DNA from 4 places in the Dactylosporangium sp. NPDC050588 genome. Region 1 is predicted to be linked to each of the others. Evidence: riboswitches for the same ligand, from Rfam matches in the RefSeq annotation. Region 1 holds a riboswitch; each other region holds the start of a gene.
The links. A riboswitch is a leader RNA that binds a small molecule or an ion and turns the genes downstream of it on or off. The one in region 1 is predicted to bind cyclic di-AMP.

Region 2: it holds a riboswitch for cyclic di-AMP, as region 1 does, so the genes downstream of both, AB0I21_RS11035 (NlpC/P60 family protein) here and AB0I21_RS42940 (C39 family peptidase) in region 1, are expected to answer to the same signal.
Region 3: it holds a riboswitch for cyclic di-AMP, as region 1 does, so the genes downstream of both, AB0I21_RS43495 (NlpC/P60 family protein) here and AB0I21_RS42940 (C39 family peptidase) in region 1, are expected to answer to the same signal.
Region 4: it holds a riboswitch for cyclic di-AMP, as region 1 does, so the genes downstream of both, AB0I21_RS35570 (hypothetical protein) here and AB0I21_RS42940 (C39 family peptidase) in region 1, are expected to answer to the same signal.

The regions. Positions count from the first base shown of each region.
Region 1 is NZ_JBFAJA010000081.1:16,955-20,609, forward strand. Features, by position in the region: gene AB0I21_RS42935 (transglycosylase domain-containing protein) at 1-826, shown strand, start outside; gene AB0I21_RS42940 (C39 family peptidase) at 901-1,755, opposite strand; cyclic di-AMP (ydaO/yuaA leader) riboswitch at 1,941-2,083, opposite strand; gene AB0I21_RS42945 (hypothetical protein) at 2,377-3,225, shown strand; gene AB0I21_RS42950 (Ig-like domain-containing protein) at 3,335-3,655, shown strand, end outside.
Region 2 is NZ_JBFAJA010000013.1:49,184-52,838, forward strand. Features, by position in the region: gene AB0I21_RS11025 (ABC transporter ATP-binding protein) at 1-312, opposite strand, end outside; gene AB0I21_RS11030 (ABC transporter ATP-binding protein) at 330-1,103, opposite strand; cyclic di-AMP (ydaO/yuaA leader) riboswitch at 1,395-1,539, shown strand; gene AB0I21_RS11035 (NlpC/P60 family protein) at 1,566-2,519, shown strand; gene AB0I21_RS11040 (methyltransferase domain-containing protein) at 2,565-3,311, shown strand.
Region 3 is NZ_JBFAJA010000083.1:12,979-16,633, reverse strand. Features, by position in the region: gene AB0I21_RS43505 (ADP-ribosylglycohydrolase family protein) at 1-526, opposite strand, end outside; gene AB0I21_RS43500 (VOC family protein) at 618-1,022, opposite strand; gene AB0I21_RS43495 (NlpC/P60 family protein) at 1,046-2,035, opposite strand; cyclic di-AMP (ydaO/yuaA leader) riboswitch at 2,043-2,205, opposite strand; gene AB0I21_RS43490 (MFS transporter) at 2,344-3,654, opposite strand.
Region 4 is NZ_JBFAJA010000060.1:1,254-4,908, forward strand. Features, by position in the region: gene AB0I21_RS35560 (NAD(P)/FAD-dependent oxidoreductase) at 1-990, shown strand, start outside; gene AB0I21_RS35565 (glycoside hydrolase family 19 protein) at 1,051-2,169, opposite strand; cyclic di-AMP (ydaO/yuaA leader) riboswitch at 2,558-2,694, shown strand; gene AB0I21_RS35570 (hypothetical protein) at 2,704-3,655, shown strand, end outside.

The DNA.
Region 1 (3,655 bases):
GCTCGACGCGGGCATGCCGTTGAGCACCAATTTCAACTCGCCGAGCCGGATAGCGACCGTGTGGCCGGCCAGCGGCCCGGGCAGCTGCGGGGGCAGGTGGTGCCCCGGGAACGACTCCCCGAGCTGGATGAACGGGAACCGGACGATGTGGAACGGCTTCGGCCGTTCGGTCAACACCTACTTCGTCTGGCTCGAACAGCAGATCGGCGCGCGCCGCGTGGTCGAGATGGCACAGCGGCTCGGCATCACGTTCCGCTCCGCCGAGGACGCGGCGATGGCGGCCAAGGCGGACCAGTGGGGAGCGTTCACCCTCGGCGTCGCCTCGACCACACCGCTCGACCTCGCCAACGCGTACGCGGCGGTCGCCGCCGGCGGCCTGTACTGCCAGCCGCTGCCGGTGCTGTCGATCACCGACTCCAACGGCAAGCCGGTCGACGCCGCCGCCCCGAAGTGCCGGCAGGCGGTCAGCGCCGACGTGGCGGCCGCCGCGACCGACGCGGCACGGTGCCCGGTCAGCCGGGCCTCGGCGTACGGCAGGTGCGACGGCGGCACGGCGGAGAACGTGTCCGGCATCCTGGGCGGCCGCCCGGTCGCGGGCAAGACCGGCAGCTCCGAGTACAACTCGACCGAGACGTTCGTCGGCTTCACCCCGCAGATCGCGGCGGCCGGCATCGCGGTGAACGTGGACAACCCGAACGACCACGTGGGCAGCGGCGTCTCCGGCTCGGTCAACGCCGCCGTCGCGCAGGCCATGGCGAGCGCGCTGCGCGGCCAGCCGGCCCAGGCGTTCCGGCCACCCAGCCGGGTGCGCGCGCTGGGCCGCTGACCGCGAGCCGCTGACGGTCGTGTCAGGCGGAGTATCCGCGCAGGGCCGCTGACCGCGAGCCGCTGACGGTCGTGTCAGGCGGAGTATCCGCGCAGGGCGGTCCAGTGCGCGAGCTTGGCCGTCGTCAGCGTGTAGTACCCGACGCCCAGGGCGTCCGCGGGGTCGGCGATCTTCACCGTCTTGCCGCCGTCGAGGTACCCCACCACCGTGAGGTAGTGGCCGCCCGGATACGAGTGCGAGTTGCCCTTGTCGTCCACGGTGGAGCCGGCGATGTTGGCGACCACGGCGTAGCCGTTGGTGATCGCGTTGACGACGTCGGCCTGCATCTGGTCGATCTCCGCCTGGGTGGCCGACTGACCGGGGATGAAGTGCGACTTGTAGAAGGAGCTCTTCGTGTACTCGTTGAGCGACCGGGTGGTGTCGTCGGCGGAGTTGGTGCCGTTGACGGTCGTGTGCAGGCTCTGGGCGACCTCGGACTGGGACGGGTACATCGACCGCGCCGTCAGCGCGATCCGGGTCGCCGCCGGGCCGCAGTAGTAGAAGTTCTCCTGCCAGGCGAACCGGTACGCGAGCTCCTTCGCCGCCGGGGCCGCCGGTTGGGTGGGGCTGGCCGGGGCGGCGGGCGGGGTGGGCTTGGCGGGCTTGGACGTCGCCGTGCCGGCGGGGGCCTTCGACGGGGCGGAGGCGGCGTCGGGCGCCGCCTGTGTCCGCTGCCGGTCACGCCCGGCCGGACCGGCGCCGCTTCGGGACGGATCCGCGGCGGTCACCGACTGCGCGTCGGCCACCGGTGCGGGGGTCGAGGCGTGCACGGCCACGCCGACGGCCGCCGTCACCCCGAGGACCGCCGCAGCGGCCGCGATCGGCAGCACGCGGAAGCGTGGCGGGGCGGGGCTCTGGCTCTGGTGCCTGGGTTTGTACAGGTAACTCACGGGTACCTCGACAGACATGCTCGATGACGGCTGCTGTTGCCGGTGCCGGACGTGATCCGGGCAGGGGGGTGCCACGCCGGCCGAGGGCCGGTGCGGTGACGGTCGGCGACTACCGGGCCGGGCCGAGGGTCGAGGTGCCCGAGGTGCTGCGGCACGGGCGATGCCGGGTCAGTGGCTGCACGGAGTGCTCCTTCCGGTGCCGCCTACCGGGTTAGCTGACGGGTTCGGGCGGGAGGATCGCCCTACCTCGAGGCGCTGGCCCCGTGGATTCACCCCGGTGGTGCTCGGTTCCCCGGCTCGCGCGGACGCGACTCAGCGGATCCGCCGCGGTGTCATCCGAGGTGGGTGACGGCAGGCCGGGCGGATGCGAGGACCATATCGGGGGCGCGGGAGGACCCCTGAAACCCCCACGCTGGTCGGCTACCTTGCGTGACGACGACGTGGCGAACGGACCGGGTGCACGCCACGGGCCTACGGGCCACCAGCCCGCCGGTCGGATGCGCCGTGCCCCGGTGCACCTCGCCGACCGCGCCCCGGCCCCGTGCGGCCCGTCCAGTGTCCGGTCGGCAGGTTCGCAGGCCCGGCACCACCCCGGATCCGGGGCCTCCCTAGGCTCGCCGGATGCTTCCGGGCGCCGATGATGACCAGCAGCTCAACGGTGCGACCGCACGCGGTCCCCGACACCTGCGCCGCTCCCGGCGGGGGCGGCACGCGACCCGATTCCGGCTGCGCGCACCCGTGCCGGCCGAGATCCGCCGCTACGCCGTGGGCGCCGTCGCCGTCGTGGCGGTCGGCCTGTCCGCGACGCTGTCGGCGTCGGCCGGACCCGCCGCCGTGCCGGCGGACAGTGCGGCGTTCGCCGTCGACGCCGAACGCCCGGCGACCGGCGGGCAGGCCTCACGCAGCCGCGCCCGGAAACCCGCCGACGGCGCGAACAAGGCCGCGCCGGCACCGACGAAGGCAGTCCCGGCACCGGCGAAGACCACCCCGGCACCCGCCGCCACGCCACCGGCGTCGACGGCTGCGCCGTCGCCGACCGTGCACGCGCCCGTCGGTGGGCTGACCCAGGCCGAGATGAACAACGCCGTCGCGATCATCGACGTCGCCCGGCAGCTGAACCTGCCGCGGCGCGCGGCCGTCGTGGGGATCGCCACCGCCCTGCAGGAGAGCCACCTGCGCAACCTCGCGAACCCGAACGTGCCGGGGTCGTTGCAGCACCCCAACGAGGGCGTGGGGTACGACTACGACTCGGTTGGCCTCTTCCAGCAGCGGCCGAGCTGGGGTTCGGTCGACCAGCTGATGAACCCGCACGAGTCCGCCCGCAGGTTCTACGCGGCGCTCGCCCAGATCCCGGGCTGGGAGCGGCAGGCCGTCACCATCGCCGCGCAGATGGTGCAGCGGTCGGCGTTCCCGGACGCCTACGCCAAGTGGGAAGGGCTCGCAACACAGATCGTCGACGCCGTCATGTAGGAATTCCACGGCGCGGGCCCAGGTCCCTCGCATTGTCACTCGTATTGCCGCCCCGGCCTCGCCCTGATGCGCACGACGATGCCCCCATGTCCATGCACAGGCAGAACACATGAGAGGGCCCAGCCGGACCGCGGCGGCGCTGGTCGCGCTCGCAGTGGGAGCGCAGTTGGGCCTGTCGGCGTGTCACAGTTCGACGAAGAAGCCCACGGCGGCGAAGTGGACCGCTCCGCCGCCGGCGGTCGGGCTGGCCGTCAGCCCGGCGGCGGGCGAGTCGGGGGTGGCGATCAGCACCGAGATCGGCACGAAGGTCAACGACGGGAAGATCACCGAGGTCGTCCTGACCGACGCGGCGGGCCAGCGGGTCGCCGGCGAGTTCCGCGAAGACGGTACGTCGTGGGTGCCCGCCACCGCGCTGCGCTACGGCACGGCG
Region 2 (3,655 bases), on a different contig from region 1:
GTGGTGGTGCCGGCCGAGCATGAGGTTCTCCAGCACGGTCAGGTGCTGGAACAGCTCGACGTTCTGGAAGGTGCGCGCCACGCCCAGCTTGGCGACCTTGTCCGGGCGCAGTCCGGTGAGGTCGGCGCCGTCGAGGGACACCTTGCCCTGCTGCGGCCGGTACACCCCGGAGATCACATTGAAGATCGACGTCTTCCCGGCCCCGTTGGGCCCGATGACGGCGAAGAGCTCGTCCTTGGCGACGGTGAACGAAACCCCGTCGATGGCTTTGACGCCGGCGAAGCTGAGCCGGACGTCTTCGAAACGCAGCACGGCGACTCCTGATTTTTCTATGACAGCCAGCGCTTGCGACGCTTGTAGTGCTTCACGTCGCGGAAGGACCGCTCGGCCCGTCCCAGGTAGAACTCGCGGATGTCGTCGTCGGCGAGCAGTTCGGCGGCGGGCTTGTCGAGCACGACCTTGCCCGTCTCCAGCACGTATCCGTGCTCGGCGATCGACAGCGCCATGGTCGCGTTCTGCTCGACCAGCAGCACGCCGGTGCCGGCCTGGTTGATCTGCACGATCAGGTCGCGGACCTGCTCGACCAGGCGCGGCGCGAGTCCGAGGCTGGGCTCGTCGAGCAGCAGGTACGCCGGGTCCGACATGAGCGCCCGCCCCATCGCCAGCATCTGCTGCTCGCCGCCGGAGAGGTAGCCGGCGATGCTGCCGCGGCGCTGCGCAAGTACGGGGAACAGGGTGTACATGCGGTCCATCGCCTCCGCCCGGCCCTTGGGGCGGGTGTGGGCGCCGAGCCGCAGGTTCTCCTCGACGGTCAGTTCGGCGAAGGTCCTGCGCCCCTCCATCACCTGCGAGACGCCGCGGCGGACCACGGCGGCCGGCTTGAGCCGGTGGATGGGCTTCTCGTCGAGTGTGACGGCGCCCTTGGTGATGGCGCCGTCGTGGACGCCGAGCAGGCCCGACAGGGCCCGCAGCAGCGTGGTCTTGCCGGCACCGTTCGCGCCGAGCAGCGCGACGATGCGTCCTGGCGGGACCTGCAGGCTGACGCCTCGCAGCACCAGCATCACGTCGTCGTAGACGACCTCGAGGTTCTGGACACGCAACATCCGGTGACGCTCCTCCGGGGGTGTTCGGAGTGGGCGAACTATGTGCATCGACGGTGAATAAAGTTACGTGTATTTAACCGGGTCTCAGAGCAGAATCAAGCCCCAATTGTGTGTCCGTCAACACCATCTTCTGTGGTGCGTCACTGTCCGATGTGGAGCGACAACCCGCCGTGATTCGGACTTTTGGGGTAATCGATATTCAACAACGCTCACGGGTTTCGCTTCGTTGGTGATCACGTTAAGTTATGTCCTGGCCTGCACGGCAGTCCGTCGCCCACCCCGGGCGGCGCCGGGCAAGCGCCGCCGAGTCGAGCGCCGCTCTGGCGCTGTCGAGCCGGGGACCCAGGGTCCTTGGGGTGAATCCGCACAGCGCGGTAGGGCGCACTCTTCCCGCCCGAACCCGTCAGCTAACCCGGTAGGCGGTCGGTGAAGAAGGGTCATCCCTTGTCCCCAGGACGGTCCTTGCTGCGCGCGCTCATCGCCGGCGTGGTGTCGCTGGCGATCGTGGCGCCCGCGAGTGTCGCCAAGGCAGATCCGACAGCAGCCGAGATCGACGCCCAGATCCAGAAGGCGGGCGACGAGCTCGAAGACCTGGTCGAGGCCTACAACAAGATCAATGGCGATCTGGCCGCCACCCAGGCGGCCGCCGCCGAGCTGCAGAAGAAGCTCCAGCCCTACGTCGACAACATGGCCAACGCCAACGCCAACGTGGACGTCATCGCCGTCGCGGCGTTCAAGGGCGCGGGCAGCCTGCAGAACCTCAGCATCGTGCTCAACGCGCGGTCGTCCGACACGCTCATGGACCAGCTGACCACGCTGCAGCAGATCGGCAAGCACCAGCAGCACGAGATCGCCGACTTCACGTCGGCCAAGTCGAAGCTGGACGAAGAGAAGAAGAAGATCGACGAGACGCTCGCCGCGGAGACCGCGCAGAAGACCGAGCTCGAGACCAAGAAGAAGAAGATCGAGGGCGACGTCAAGAAGCTCGAGGCGCTCCGCCGCCGCTCCACCACCGGCGGCACCGGCTCCACGGGTGTCAAGGTCGCGCTCGGTGCCGAGTGCACGTCACCGGCGAACGCGGCGGTGGCCTTCGCCTGCGCCCAGCTCGGCGAGCCCTACAAGTGGGGCGCCGCCGGACCCAGCAGCTGGGACTGCTCCGGCCTGACCATGGGCGCCTGGAAGGCGGCCGGCGTCATCCTGCCGCACAACGCGGCGCAGCAGTGGAGCAAGACCACGCACATCTCACGGTCCGCGCTCTCCCCCGGCGACCTGGCGTTCTTCCGTGGCCTGGGGCACGTGGGCATCTACATCGGCAACGGCAAGATGATCCACGCCCCGACGACGGGGCGAAATGTCGAGGTCCAGTCGATCGACGGCCGCAGCGACACGTACGGCTACGGCAGACCGCACAAGTAAGCCCTGACAGCACGTCCAAGAGGCCATGCCCGGCAAGATTGGGGCATGGCCTCTTGGGATCCTGAGCAGTACGGCCGCTTCGCCGAGGAGCGGGCGCGGCCCTTCCACGAGCTGGTGGCGCGCATCCAGACCACCGCGCCGGTCGCGGTCGTGGACCTCGGGTGCGGCCCGGGCACGCTGACCGCGACCCTCGCGACGCGCTACCCGGACGCGGCGGTGCTCGGCATCGACTCCTCCCCCGAGATGCTCGCGAAGGCGGCAGCGCTCGGCACCCCGCAGCTGTCGTTCCAGCTCGGCGACATCGCCGGGTGGCGGCCGCAGCGCGGCTCCGTGGACGTCATCGTCGCCAACGCCTCCCTGCAGTGGGTCGACGACCATGCCACGCTGATGCCGACGCTCGCCGCGGCGCTCGACGACGGCGGCACGCTCGCGTTCCAGGTCCCGACGGGCGGGCCGATCCTCGACGCGGACATCCTGGACCCGACCGTCCTGGGACCGCGCGGCGCGACGCCGGTGCGGGAGCCGGCCTGGTACGTGCGCACCCTCGCCGGGCTCGGCCTGACCGTGGACGCGTGGGAGACGACGTACTTCCACGTCCTGCCCGGCGAGGACCCGGTGCTGGAGTGGTTCAGCGGGACCGGCCTGCGCCCCTACTTCGACGCCCTGTCCGGCGCGGAGCTCGACGACTTCCGGGCCAGGGTGGCCGCCGCGCTGCGCGAGCGCTACCCCCGCGAGCCGTTCGGCACGATCCTGCCCTTCCCGCGCCTCTTCGTCGTGGCCCAGCGCCCCTGACCCCACCCACCGACCCACACCCCGGGCCCTGGCACCGCAACCAGCCCGTCCGCCACCCGGACCGCGGCAGCCACCGCCAGAACACGGCACGGCAGGCCAGAACACGGCACGGCGGGGGCAGGACGCGGCACGGCGGGGGCAGGGCAGGAGCACCACCCAGCCGGCCCGGACACCGCCGACCATCCGGAACACTCGCCCGCCCGGACCACGGCACAGCCAGGCCACGGCACCGACGGGCCAGAACACGGCACGGCTAGGGGCAAGGGCGGGGCAGGGCAGGAGCACCACCCAGCCGGCCCGGACACCGCCGACCAGCCGGAACACCCGCCCACCCGGACCACGGC
Region 3 (3,655 bases), on a different contig from region 1:
GTGCCGCCAGCGCGGCCGCGACGGCCACCGCGACCGCGCCGGCGGCCGCCTCGGGGTGCGCGTGGGTGACCGCCGCGGACAGGGCCGCCTGCTCCACGACCAGGTCGAGGTCGTCGGCGAACCAGGCGCCCAGCGGGGCGACGCGCATCGCGGCGCCGTTGCCCCACGAGCCCTGGCCGTCGAACTGGGCGGCCGTGACCGTCTGCCAGGCCTCGCCGTCGCCGATGGCCTGGAGCACGCCGTGCATGGACGGGCCGTAGTTGCGGTACGGGTCGGCGGCGTACGCGCCGGCGAACCGGCCGGCCAGCTCGTCCTGCACGACCCGGCCGTGCTCGCGCAGCGTCCGGTACAGCGAGACGGCCATCGCGGTGTCGTCGGTCCACGGCCACGGCCCCTGCGGCACCAGCCGCTCCTCGATCTGCCACCGCATCTGGTCGGCGGGCCGGAAGAACCAGGTCTCGCCGAACGCGTCGCCCAGCGCGGTCCCGTGCAACGACCGGGTCGCGGCGTCGACGTCGGTGATCACCGTCCGATCGTGGCAGCCGGTCACCGCGCCTGTCGAACCGTTTCCGCGCACCACCCGCCGTGCCGTGCGGCCGGGCGCACGAAGCCGGCGGTCAGGCGAAGTCGGCCGCGGTCATGCCCTCCGGATGCCCGGGCGGCCACTGTACGAGCTCGATGCGGTGCCCGTCGGGATCGGTGAGCCAGGACGTGGCCATGCCCTCGCCGTGGTCGGTCGGCGGCTCGGCCGCGATGCCCCTGCCGGCCAGGTCGGCGACCGTGGTGCCGAGGTCGTCGACCTGGACGACGAGGTGGTTGACGGCGCCGGTGTCGGCGACCGGCCGGGCGGGGTCGTGCACCAGCTCGAGGCTGACGAACGGGTCGCCGGGCAGCTGCAGCATCGTCAGGCTGCCGAACCCGGTCTCCGGGACGTGGCCGACCTTGGCGTAGCCGACCGCGGTGTAGAACGCCAGCGAGCGCTCCAGATCCGTGACCCGCAGCCCGAGGTGCAACATGCGCATGCCCGGCAGACTACCGTCCGTGACTACGCGACCCTGCCGTAGCCGTACAGCGTGTCGATGTCGACGGGCGCGACCTTGACGACGGTCCGGCTGTTCGGGGCGTGGATGATCTGGTTGTTGCCGATGTAGATGCCCACGTGCCCGAGGCCGTTGTAGAACACCAGGTCGCCGGGGGCGAGCTGGCTGCGGGAGATGTGGCGGACCTTCGACCACTGCTGCGCGGCGTTGTGCGGCAGCGTCACGCCGGCCGCCTTCCACGCCATCATGGTCAGGCCCGAGCAGTCGAACGTGTTCGGTCCGGCCGCGCCCCACACGTACTTCTTGCCGAGCTGCGCCCAGGCGTAGTTGACGGCCTTGCCCGCGTTGCCGGACACGGCCGGCGGCTTGGCCGGGGTCGTCGCCGGGGGCGGGGTGGTGGTCTTGACCTTCGCCGCCGCGGCGGCCGCCTCGGCCTTGGCCTGCAGCGCGTCGAGGCGGGCGATGTCACCCTCGATCTTCTTGCGGCGGGTCTCCAGCTCCGTCTTCTGCTGGCTCTGCGCGGCGAGGGTCTCGTCCAGGCGCCGCTGCTCGGTGTCGAGCGCGCCCTTCGCCGCCGTGTACGCCGCCAGGTCCCGCTGCTGGCTGTGCGAGATCTGCTGGAGGGTGCCGACGCGGGCGGTGAGCGTGTCGGTCGACGTCGCCCCCAGCATCAGTGACAGGGTGCCGAGGTTGCCCCCGGTCTTGTACGCGTTGACCGCGAGCGCCGAGGCGTTGTCCTGCGCCGCCGCCATGGTCGCCTCCAGCGGCGCCATGTCGGCCCGGAGCTTCGTGATCGCCGCCTGGGTGGTCTCCAGGTCGCCGTTGACCTTGTTGTACAGCTCGACGACGTGCTCGACCTCTTGGTTGCCCTTGTCGATCTGGGCCTGGAGCTCCTGCGGCGTCGGGTCCGCCTGCGCGGCGCAGGCCGGGGCGATCATGGCCGCCACCGCCAGCGCGACGACCGAGGCGCGGAGCGTCGTACGTCCGTTGAACACGGCACAGTCCTTCTTCGCTGACCGCCTACCGGGTTAGCTGACGGATTCGGGCGAGAAGAAGGCGCGCCCTACCGCGCCCCGGTGTGGCGGGCGCGGATTCACCCCATGGGGAAGCCCCGGTTAGTTCCCCGGCTCACCGGCCGCACGCATCGAGCCCGCGCGGTCGACAACTCGGCGGTGGCTGCCCGGCCACCCCGGCGGGGCGGGCGATGTCCGGCAGGCCGGCCCAAACGTAACGCCGGACCACACTGCCGGCGCTCGATCTAAGCCACACTTAACGTAGACACAAGACTGACCTGCCCGGCTCCTCACCGGTGGCGGTCGGTGGAGCGGGCCATGACGGCCAGGCCGGCGACGGCCAGCAGGGCGAGGGCGGCCGGGATGAGGAACACCCGTGGGAGCCCGATGGCGGCGGCGCCGGTGCCGCCGGCCGCACCGCCGAGGGCGGAGGCGAGCGCGGTGGAGCTCATGAAGATCGCGGACGCGGTGGCGACGGCGGTCGGCAGGAGCCGCTGGGCGACGATGATGCCGAGCGTGGCGAAGACGCCCCACACGCCGCCCATGAGGACCTGCCCGGCGAACAGCCCGGCGGCGTTGCCGGTGACGGCGAAGCAGACGTTGGCGGCCACGCCGAACCCGGCGCCGAGGACCATCAGCTCCATCATGCCGGTCCGGCGGGCCACGACCACGGCGACGGGCATCAGCACGATCTCGACCAGCGGCTGGATGCCGATGACCGCGCCGCTGAGGCCGGCCGGGAAGTGCAGCTGGTCGTTCATGTACAGCGGGAGGTACGCGTACTTGACGGGCTCGCCGGCGTACACGAGGACGTAGAGGCCGGTGAACGCCAGCAGCGGCAGCATCGCCCGCAGGCCGGGGCCGCGGTGGCCGGCCGCCGGTGGGTCGCCGGGCCCGGCCGGTGCCGGTGGTGCTGTCCGGAGCGCGCCGAGCGGCACGATCTGGGCGAGGGTGCAGACCGCCGTGGCGACCAGCATGGTGCGCAGCGACGCCTGCGCCGCCAGGAACGACCCGGCCACCGGGCCGACGACCCACCCGCCGGTCAGGGCCATCCGCACGACGGCCACGACCCCGTCGTTGTTCGGGCCCGGGTGCGCCTTGAGCTCGTCGTGGACGGCGGAGAAGAGCTGCGACGTCGCGGCGCCGCCGAACCCGCCGACGACGGCGCTGATGACGTAGGGCATCCACAGCTCGGTCGAGTACGCGATGCCGATCCAGCCCACGAACCCGGCGGCCGCGCAGATGCGGAACAGCCCGAGCCGGCGCCCGGTGCGGTCGGACCGCCGGCCGACCAGGAACCCGGCCACGGGCGCGGCCAGGTTCGTCAGGTAGAACAGCCCCGCCGCGGTCAGGGAGGCGTGCAGGTCGTTGACCAGGAACGTCGCGATCTGCGGGGCGGCGGCGGAGAAGCCGAGCGCGGACAGGAACACCGCGAGCGTGGCGCCCCGGTAGAGCGGCGACGCGAGGGTCAGCCGCAGCGCCGACGCATGCGCCGTGGGCTTGTCGAGCGCCGGATCCGCCGGCTCGACCTGCTCGGGAAGGACCATCGGCTGCGCCTCCGCATTCGCGCTGCGGGGCAGCGGCTCGCCGAATTCTTCCAAT
Region 4 (3,655 bases), on a different contig from region 1:
GCCGGCGCGTCGCAGTCCTACTTCGGCAACGACGCGTTCGCCGAGCACGCGCCCGGCATGAAGAGCATCGACGACGCGCTGGAGCTGCGCGGGCGGATCTTCGGCGCGTTCGAGCTCGCCGAGCTGGAGACCGACCCGGCCGCGATCGAGCGGTGGCTGACGTTCGTCGTGGTCGGCGCCGGTCCGACCGGCGTCGAGATGGCCGGCCAGATCGCCGAGCTCGCCCACCGGCACCTGCCGGGGCAGTACCGCAACATCGACCCGAAGCACGCGCGGATCATCCTGATCGACGCGCTCGACACGGTCCTGTCGAGCTTCGGCGACCACCTGTCGACGAAGGCGCTGCGGCAGCTGCACACCATGGGCGTCGAGGTCGAGCTCGGCACGAAGGTCGTCGACGTCGACGAGACCGGCATCGAGGTCGAGACGCGCAACGGCCGGCAGCGGATCGAGTCGATGACGAAGATCTGGGCGGCGGGCGTGGCCGCGCCGTCGCTGTCGACGCAGCTGGCGAAGGCGACGGGCGCCTCGACCGACCGGGCCGGACGGCTGGAGGTCGAGCCGGACTGCACCGTGCCGGGCCACCCGGAGATCTTCGCGATCGGCGACATGATGTCGCTCAACCGGCTGCCGGGCGTCGCGCAGGTCGCGATCCAGAGCGGCCGCCACGCCGCCGGCCAGATCAAGAAGCGGCTCGCCGGCGAGGCGACCGGTCAGCCGTTCAAGTACTTCGACAAGGGCAGCATGGCCACGATCTCGCGCTTCTCGGCGGTGGCGAGCGTCGGCAAGCTGCACTTCTCCGGGATCGTCGGCTGGCTCATGTGGCTCGCCGTGCACCTGCTCTACCTGGTCGGCTTCAAGAACCGGGTCACCGCGGTGCTGCACTGGTTCGTCAGCTTCATCGGCCGCGGCCGCTCGGAGCGGGTCGCCACGTTCCAGCAGGTCTTCGCCCGCCGCGCGCTGCAGGAGTACCGCCAGCACCTGCCGTGACCGTTTGGACAAAAGAGAAGGGCGCCCCACTCCCCGGGGCGCCCTCCTGGTCTTCGGCGACTAGCAGCTGAGCGAGCCGGCTCCGACGCCCACGCCGAGGATGCCGACGAAGCGCTGGTACGCCGCGACCCGGCTCTGCACCTGCGCCGGGTTGCGCCCGCCGCACTCGAGGCTGCCGTTGATGCTGCGGATCGTCTCGCCGAACCCGGCGCCGTTGACCATCGCGTTGTGCGGCGTCATCGTGCCCGGGCCGGTCTGCGTGTTCCAGTACCAGAGCGCGGTCTTCATCGCCACGGCCGGGTCGGTCTGCACCAGGTTCGGGTTGCGCAGCAGGTCGATGCCGAGCGCGTCACCGGCGGCCTTGTAGTTGAAGTTCCAGCTGAGCTGGATCGGCCCGCGGCCGTAGTACGCGGCCTGCCCGGCGGGGCAGCCGTACGGCTGGCTCGTGTCGCAGTAGTGCGGGTAGTTCGCGGTGTTCTGCTCCACGATGTACACCAGGCCGCCGGTCTCGTGGTTCACGTTCGCGAGGAACGCCGCCGCCTCCTGCTTGCGCTGGGCGTCCGATCCCGTCTTCGCGAACGCCGGGTAGGCGTTCAGCGCCGCGACCAGGCCGTTGTACGTGTAGAAGGGGTTCCGGTTCGGGAACATCTGGTTGAACTGGGCCTCGCTGACGACGAACGCCCCGTTCGACGGCGGGTTCGTGGTCGGGTTCGGCGGCGGCGTCGTGCCGCCCCCTCCGCCGTTGCAGGTGTACGGGTCCCAGTACCAGGTGCTGATCGTCGGGCTGTACCCCGGGTTGTCGTGCTCGGCGATGTAGTACTTACCGTCGGTGAACTTCACGATGTCACCGGTCACGTAGTTGCGACCCTGCACCCACGCCGGGAAGCTGCACCCGCCCGCGGACCCGGTCTGCGTCGGCGGCTGCGGCGTGCTCCCGCCGCACGACCCCTGGTCCTGCCACACGCCGGTGTTCCCGGGCGGCGCCTCGTTCTGCGTCCACCACTTGGCGAGGAAGTTGTGCCCGTTCCGCGACACCGTGGCACCCCCGGTGTACACGGCCGACGCCTGCCACGCCGGCGCACAGGTGGCCGCCGACGCCGGCAGCATGTTGAAGACGGCGACGACGCCACCGACGACGGCGGTCGCGGCGAGCCCCGCCCACAGGCGCACTCTGGACACCAGATCACTTCCGTTCAGATCGACGCTGAGCCCCCATCCGACCAGCCGCCACCGCGGTACAGGAGCAATCACATCGATTTATGAAGAATCTTTACGGTTCTCCTAACCTCACCTTTCTGAGGTGACTCGGGGTGACACCGGGTGACCGCGGGGTGGCGTAAAACAATCGCCCGGGCGAGAACGTTGCCGGCGGGGTGAGGCCAGTTGAGTGATTTCCGTCACGCGAGATTCTTTCGGCAAGCTTAGGCGACCTGCTTGGACGGCGCGGTTTCGAGAGGTGCGTCACAGCGGCGGACAGGCAGTACGCTGCGCGGTCTGATCGCCCTGGGTAGGCTGGCCGTCGGTCTCGTCCGACATGGCGCCGCCCCCCGCGGCGCCGGGCGCGACTGCCGCCCAATCGCCGGCTCGACACCGGCGAATCGGGGACCCAACCGCACAGTGGGGTGAATCCGCGGGCAACCGCGGTAGGGGTCGTTCCGTCCCGAACCCGTCAGCTAACCCGGTCGGCGGCCGACGGAAGGAACAACGAGCCAGATGTCATCACGACATCCCGGTCGGCGGATCATCGCCGTCCTGATGACGGCCGCCGTCCTCTTCGGGATGGCCGCCACTCCGGCCGCCGCCGAGCCGGGAGACGACACGGGCGACGAGGGATCCAACGCGTCCCTCGCCCAGGTCCTCGACGAGAGCACGCGCGCGTGGATCGAGGCCAAGGACAAGTACGACGCCTCGGTGAAGAACCAGGCGGACCTGACCGCCAAGCTCGCCCAGACCGAGGCCAACCTCGCCAGGGTCACCGAGCAGGTGTCGGCGATCGCCGTCGCGGCGTACCGGACGGGGCCGCTCACCACGTTCGTGGTGCTGATGGACTCCGGGAGCCCCACCGGCTTCGCGGAGCGGGCCGGCTCGATCGACGAGATCGCCCACCACAACGACAACCTGCTGCGCGAGCTCAACCAGCTGAAGCGGGACCAGGCGGCGCAGAAGACGGCGCTCGAGGGCGAGGTCAAGCTCCAGCAGGAGCAGGTCGCCGTCATGGCCGCGAAGAAGAAGGAAGCCGAGAAGGGACTGGCCCAGGCGGGCGGGCCGAGCAACGGCTTCGTGTCGGCCAACCTGCCGCTCGCGCAGCCGTCGCCGCGCAACGCCAGCGGCGGCTGGTCCTCGGAGTCGTGCAAGCAGAAGGACCCGACCACGAGCGGCTGCATCACGATGCGCACGCTGCACGCGATGCAGCAGGCGCAGGCGGCGGGCTTCAAGCGGTTCGTGTCCTGCTACCGGCCGAGCGGGCCGTACGAGCACCCGAAGGGCCGCGCGTGCGACTTCTCGGTGCAGGCCAAGTCGGGCTTCGGTGGCGTCGCCGCCGGTGAGGACAAGGTCTACGGGGCCAACCTGGCGACGTACTTCGTGAAGAACGCGGACCGGCTCGGCGTCATGTACGTCATCTGGTTCAAACAGGTGTGGACACCCGCGGTCGGCTGGCACCACT